DNA from 3 places in the Streptomyces sp. NPDC051578 genome. Region 3 is predicted to be linked to each of the others. Evidence: riboswitches for the same ligand, from Rfam matches in the RefSeq annotation. Region 3 holds a riboswitch; each other region holds the start of a gene.
The links. A riboswitch is a leader RNA that binds a small molecule or an ion and turns the genes downstream of it on or off. The one in region 3 is predicted to bind thiamine pyrophosphate.

Region 1 (2,259 bases), on a different contig from region 3:
ACCTGGCGGAAGCAGGTGCCGGTGGAGACGCCCGTGGGCGCCTCGGCCGGCTGCGGCTCGCCGTACAGGACCTCGACCGGCGGGCTGGAGGCGTAGGAGACGACCAGCGGACGGTCGCCCTTGGCCTTCTTGCCGCCGGCGGAGCCGGAGAACCGCTCGTTGTAGGCCTGCTCCCAGCCGTCGACCACCTCGACGCCGTTGGCCTTGAGCTTGCTCCAGTAGTCCTTCCAGCCCTCGTCGCCGTACTTGCCGACGGAGGCGAGGAGGAAGCCGAGGCCCGGCGAGGAGGTCGCGGCGTTCTCGGTGACCAGCAGGTTCTTGTACTCGGGCTTGATCAGGTCGTCCAGCGTCTGCGGCGGGGCGAGCTTCTTGTCCGCGAAGTACTGCTTGTCGTAGTTGACGCAGATGTCGCCGGAGTCCACCGGGGTGACCCGGTGCTGCCCGTCCAGCACGAACCCGGGCTTGACCTCGGTGAGACCCTTGGCCTCGTAGGGGGTGAAGATGCCGTTGTCGAGGGCGCGGGAGAGCAGCGTGTTGTCCACGCCGAAGAAGACGTCGCCGCGGGGCGAGCCCTTGGTGAGGATCTCCTGGTTGAGGGCGGCGCCGGCGTCGCCGGACTTGAGCACCTTGACGGTGTAGCCGCTCTGCTGCTCGAACTCCTTGAGGACCGGCTCGCTCACGGCGAAGGAGTCGTGGGAGACGAGGGTGACGGTCTTGGACTTCGGCGCGCCGCTCGCGCCCGCCGCGGGCTCGCCCTTGCCGTCGCCGCAGGCGCCGAGCGTGGTGACGCCCAGCGCCGTCACGAGCAGGGCGCCCGCGAACTTCTTGGTGGTGCTCACTGGTGAATTCCTCCTGGGATGTCCAGGAGAAGACGCGGCCCTGCCCGGCGCTCGGTGGAGCGGTCGCCGGGCAGGGCGCAACAGCTTGAGTGAATGACCGAACTTCCTACCCCGAATGACCGGGGCGAGGTTCAGAGGGTCTGCGGATGACGGTTACCGCACTCTCAGCGCTGTGGCGCTCCCCTGTCGGAATATGCAATTGGTTCGGCCACAGGGTACCCCGTGGCCGGTTCGGCCCCCAGGAGAGGCCGCGGACGTGCGCAGGCTACCGCTCGGACGCGGCGAGCTGCCCGCACGCGCCGTCGATCTCCTGGCCGCGGGTGTCTCGCACGGTCACCGGCACGCCGTGCCGGGCGATCGCCTCGACGAACGCCTTCTCGTCCTCGGGCCGCGACGCGGTCCACTTCGAGCCGGGCGTCGGGTTGAGCGGGATGAGGTTGACGTGCACCCGCTTGCCCTTGAGCAGCCTGCCGAGCAGGTCACCGCGCCAGGCCTGGTCGTTGATGTCGCGGATCAGGGCATACTCGATCGAGACCCGGCGGCCGGACTTCTCCGCGTACTCCCAGGCCGCGTCCAGTACCTCGCGCACCTTCCAGCGCGTGTTCACCGGCACCAGGGTGTCGCGCAGCTCGTCGTCGGGGGCGTGCAGCGAGACGGCGAGGCGGCACTTGAAGCCCTCGTCGGCGAAGCGCAGCATGGCCGGGACCAGGCCGACGGTGGAGACGGTGATCCCGCGCTGCGACAGGCCCAGGCCGTCGGGCTCCGGGTCGGTCAGGCGGCGGATGGCGCCGACGACGCGGTTGTAGTTGGCCAGCGGCTCGCCCATGCCCATGAAGACGATGTTCGACAGCCGGGCCGGGCCTCCGGGGACCTCGCCGTCGCGCAGGGCGCGCATGCCGTCGACGATCTGGTGCACGATCTCGGCGGTCGACAGGTTCCGGTCGAGCCCGGCCTGGCCCGTGGCGCAGAACGGGCAGTTCATCCCGCAGCCGGCCTGGGAGGAGATGCACATGGTGACCCGGTCGGGGTAGCGCATCAGCACCGACTCGACGAGGGTGCCGTCGTGCAGCTTCCACAGCGTCTTGCGGGTGGTGTCGTCGTCGCACGAGATGTGCCGCACGACGCTCATCAGGTCGGGCAGCAGTTCCTGCTGGAGCTTCTCCCGCGAGCCGGCCGGGATGTCGGTCCACTCGGCGGGGTCGTGGGCGTAGCGCGCGAAGTAGTGCTGTGAGAGCTGCTTGGCCCGGAACGGCTTCTCGCCGATCGCGGCGACCGCCTCGCGGCGTTCGGCCGGGGTCATGTCGGCGAGGTGCCGGGGCGGCTTCTTCGCTCCGCGAGGGGCGACGAAAGTGAGCTCTCCCGGAACGGGGCGGGCCATGGCGGGTACTCCTTGTAAGACGAAAGGCGCGCCGCAGAAGCA
Region 2 (2,259 bases), on a different contig from region 3:
GTGGTGGACCAGCAGCCGCTCCCCGTAGCGCGCCGAGGGGAAGGACGCGCAGTCCCCCACGGCGTACACCCCGGGCAGGGAGGTCCGCAGGTGGGCGTCGGCGGTGACCGACCCGTCCGGGCCCAGCTCCACCCCCGAGCCCGCCAGCCAGTCCGTCGCGGGCCGCGCCCCGATGCCGACGACCACCGCGCCCGCCGGGAGCGTCCGCCCGTCCGCCAGGTGGACCCGGCCCTCCTCCACGGAGGCCACCCGCGCCCCGGTCAGCAGCTCCGCGCCCGCCTCGGCGTACCAGCGCCCCATCGGCTCGGCGACCTCCGCCGGTACGGCTCCCGCGAGCACCCGCTCCGCCGCCTCGACCACCGTCACGGGGCAGCCGGCCTCCCGGGCCGCCGTCGCGAACTCGGCGCCGATCCACCCGGCCCCGACCACCACCACCGGCGGCGCCTCCGCGAGCACGGGCCGCAGCCGGGCGGCGTCGTCCAGGGTGCGCAGCAGGTGCACGCCCGGGACGCCGTCGGAGCCCGGCAGGGTCAGCGGGCGCGCCCCCGTCGCCAGGACGAGGACGTCGTAGGAGACCGGACCCGCCTCGGTGTCCACCTCGCGGGCGCCGGCCCGTAGCCCGGTGACCTCCACACCGAGCCGCAGCCCGATGCCGAGGGCCTCGAAGTCCACGTCGAACGCGGAGTCCTCGGCCTTGCCGAGCAGCACCGCCTTGGAGAGCGGGGGCCGGTCGTAGGGCTGGTGGGGTTCGGCGCCCAGCAGGGTCACGGGGCCGGTGAAGCCCTGTTCCCGCAAGGCGACCGCGGTCTGCACCCCGGCCATTCCGGCACCCACGATGACGACGCCGCTCTGGGTCTGTTCCGTCTGCTCGCTCACGCCGTCCAGCCTAATCATCTGACGTTTCATCAGGAACAGGGCGGGGGGTGGCAGCCTTACCCGGGGTGCGCGCCGGGGTTAGTCTGGCCACCGTACCTATCGCGGGAGTCCGGGCGCACCGGGCTGAGAGGGAGGCTGGCCGGCCTCCGACCGTACGAACCTGATCCGGGTCATGCCGGCGAAGGGAGGGGCTGGACGCCCATGCACTCATCTCGGAGGGGATCCCCGAAGGGGTCCGACGTCCTCGTCATCGGGGGCGGCATCATCGGCCTGGTCACCGCCTGGCGGGCGGCCCGGCGGGGACTGCGCACCGTACTGGCCGATCCGTCCCCCGGCGGCGGCGCCGCCCAGGTCGCGGCCGGCATGCTCGCCGCCGTCACCGAACTGCACTACGGCGAGGAGACCCTGCTCGGGCTGAACCTCGCCTCCGCCGCCCGGTACCCGGAGTTCGCCGCCGAGCTCGGCGAGGCGAGCGGCGGCATGGACATCGGCTACCGCGCCTGCGGCACCCTCGCCGTCGCCCTCGACTCCGACGACCGCCTCCACCTGCGCGAGCTGCACGCCCTCCAGCGCCGCTGCGGCCTGGAGTCGCAGTGGCTGACCGGCCGCGAGTGCCGCCGTCTGGAGCCCATGCTGGCGCCCGGCGTACGCGGCGGCCTGCGGGTCGACGGGGACCACCAAGTGGATCCGCGCCGGCTGGCGGCCGCGCTGCTGGCCGCCTGCGAACGCGCCGGGGTCACCGTGCACCGGGCGGGCGCGGCCCGGCTGCTCGTCAGGGCCGACCGGGCGACCGGGGCGCTCCTCGACGACGGTACGGAGGTCAGCGCCGGCCAGACGGTCCTGGCGGCGGGCTCGCTCTCCGGGCAGCTGCCCGGGGTGCCGCCGGAGGCGGAGGTCCCGGTGCGGCCGGTGAAGGGCCAGGTGCTGCGGCTGACGGTGCCGGCCCCGTACGCGCCGTTCCTGTCCCGGACCGTACGGGCGGTCGTGCGCGGCAGCCACGTCTACCTCGTGCCGCGCGAGAACGGCGAACTCGTCGTCGGCGCCACCAGTGAGGAACTGGGCTGGGACACCACCGTCACCGCCGGCGGGGTCTACGAGCTGCTGCGCGACGCCCACGAGCTGGTGCCCGGCATCACCGAACTGCCGCTGACCGAGACCCGGGCGGGGCTGCGGCCCGGTTCCCCCGACAACGCCCCGCTGCTGGGCCCGACCGCGCTGCCCGGCCTGCACCTGGCCACGGGGCACTACCGCAACGGGGTGCTGCTGACCCCGCTCACCGGCGACGTGATGGCGGAGCTGCTGGCCACCGGCACGGTGCCGGAGATCGCCCGCCCCTTCACCCCGCGCCGGTTCACCGAGGCACGTCAGGAGTCGTACGCATGA
Region 3 (2,259 bases):
GAGGGTGTAGAACGGCGCCTCCTCACAGATCTCCTGCTGAAGGTCGATGTTCTCCTTGATCTTGTGCATGGGGACGTGCCCCGGGCCCTCGATCATGGTCTGGACGTTGTGCCGCTTGGCGATCGTGTTCAGCTCGCCCAGCGTCTTCAACTCCGCGAACTGGGCCGCGTCGTTGGCGTCCGCGATGGAACCGGGACGCAGACCGTCACCCAGCGAGTAGGTGACGTCGTACGTCGCGAGGATGTCGCAGAGCTCCTCGAAGTTCGTGTAGAGGAAGTTCTCCTTGTGGTGGGCAAGACACCACGCGGCCATGATCGAGCCACCACGCGAGACGATGCCCGTCTTGCGCCGGGCGGTGAGCGGCACGTACGGCAGCAGCACGCCGGCGTGGACCGTCATGTAGTCGACGCCCTGCTCGGCCTGCTCGATGACGGTGTCCTTGTAGATCTCCCACGTGAGCTCTTCGGCGCGGCCGTCGACCTTTTCGAGCGCCTGGTAGAGCGGCACGGTGCCGATCGGGACCGGGGAGTTGCGCAGCACCCACTCGCGCGTCGTGTGGATGTTGCGGCCGGTGGAGAGGTCCATGACCGTGTCGGCGCCCCACTTGGTCGCCCAGGTCATCTTGTCGACCTCCTCCTCGATCGAGGAGGTGACCGCGGAATTGCCGATGTTGGCGTTGACCTTCACCAGGAACCGCTTGCCGATGATCATCGGCTCGATCTCCGGGTGGTTGACGTTGGCCGGAAGTACGGCGCGCCCTGCGGCGATCTCTTCGCGCACGACCTCGGGAGAGACGTTCTCGCGGATCGCCACGTACTCCATCTCCGGGGTGATCTCGCCCCGGCGGGCATACGCGAGCTGGGTGACCGCCGCGCCGTCACGGCCCCGGCGGGGCTGGCGCGGGCGGCCCGGGAAGACCGCGTCGAGGTTCTTGAGGCCACCGCGCGGCGAGGTGTGCTTGATGCCGTCGTCCTCGGGGCGCACCGGTCGTCCGGCGTACTCCTCGGTGTCTCCGCGCCCGATGATCCAGTTCTCGCGGAGCGGGGCGAGGCCCCGGCGGACGTCGGTCTCGATCTGGGGGTCGGTGTACGGACCGGACGTGTCGTAGAGCGTCACGTCCTTGCCGTTGGTGAGGTGGACCTGGCGGACCGGCACCCGGATGTCGGGGCGGGAGCCCGCCACGTATCCCTTGTGCCAGCCCGGCTGGCGCGCGGTCTGGCCGTCGGCGTCCTGGCTGACGGCAGGCGTGCGTGCGTCCTGAATGGTCATGAGACCTATCTCCCTACGCCGGCATTACCCGGTAACAGGTTCGGCGGTCGACGCAGCCTCTTCCCGTACCCGCCTTCCGGCGTGCGTACGGTGATCAGCGCCCTCTCAGCCCGGTGCTCCGAGCTCCCGCGTTGTGCAAAGTAGGCACCACGCTAGCGTCATCTGTGGCGTGCTGAACAGTGGGCCCCCTCATCTCTTGCGATGATCGGCCGGTGACGTCTTCGCCGCAACCTCCCAACAGCCCCTCCACGCCCAGTGGTCCCGGCGACCACGAGCACGCGCACGACGGGCATGGCCACGGGCCTTCCCACGGCTCCGCTCACGGACATTCCCACAGCCACGGGCACGGTCCGGCGGCTCCCGTCTCCCTGCACCTGCGCAAGGTCATCGCCGCCGTGCTGATCCCGTTCGCGGCTGCCGTCTTCGTCGGGATGGTGGTGCTCTGGCCGGGCGGGGCCCCCTCGCACGAGCGGACCGGCGTCGGCTTCGACCGGCAGACGCAGCAGGGCAAGGTCGTCGCGTTGGCGAGTGTCGACTGCAAGTCCGTCAACGCCGCTCAGGTCCCGGCCACCGGCGACACCTCGACCCCGTCGGGACGGGAGGCCACGGCGGAGCAGACCGGCGCGTGCAAGAAGGCGACCGTCGAGGTCGGTACCGGCCCGGACAAGGGCCGCACCTTCGTGGAGATCGTCCAGCCGGGGGCCCCTCGGCAGCTGGCGAACGGCCAGGAGGTGGTGGTGGCCTATGCGCCGGATGCTCCCAGGGACCTCCAGTACTCGGTCGTCGACCTGAACCGGAAACTTCCGTTGGCTCTACTGGCGCTCATCTTCGCCGTCGCCGTCGTCGTGGTCGGCCGGATGCGCGGACTGTTCGCCTTGATCGCGCTGGTCGTCAGCTTCGGCGTACTGACGCTCTTCATCCTTCCGGCGATCTTGCAGGGCTCCAACCCGCTGATCGTGGCGGTGGTCGGTGCCAGCGCCATCATGCTGA

Region 1: it holds a riboswitch for thiamine pyrophosphate, as region 3 does, so the genes downstream of both, ACIA6C_RS05250 (thiamine ABC transporter substrate binding subunit) here and thiC (phosphomethylpyrimidine synthase ThiC) in region 3, are expected to answer to the same signal.
Region 2: it holds a riboswitch for thiamine pyrophosphate, as region 3 does, so the genes downstream of both, thiO (glycine oxidase ThiO) here and thiC (phosphomethylpyrimidine synthase ThiC) in region 3, are expected to answer to the same signal.

What each region holds. Positions count from the first base shown of each region.
Region 1 covers NZ_JBITDH010000001.1:1,182,004-1,184,262, forward strand. The annotation lists gene ACIA6C_RS05250 (thiamine ABC transporter substrate binding subunit) at 1-839, opposite strand, end outside; TPP riboswitch at 925-1,034, opposite strand; gene rlmN (23S rRNA (adenine(2503)-C(2))-methyltransferase RlmN) at 1,105-2,217, opposite strand.
Region 2 covers NZ_JBITDH010000001.1:322,665-324,923, forward strand. The annotation lists gene ACIA6C_RS01475 (NAD(P)/FAD-dependent oxidoreductase) at 1-876, opposite strand, end outside; TPP riboswitch at 968-1,080, shown strand; gene thiO (glycine oxidase ThiO) at 1,078-2,259, shown strand; gene thiS (sulfur carrier protein ThiS) at 2,256-2,259, shown strand, end outside.
Region 3 covers NZ_JBITDH010000004.1:158,118-160,376, forward strand. The annotation lists gene thiC (phosphomethylpyrimidine synthase ThiC) at 1-1,269, opposite strand, end outside; TPP riboswitch at 1,263-1,409, opposite strand; gene ACIA6C_RS19830 (YibE/F family protein) at 1,482-2,259, shown strand, end outside.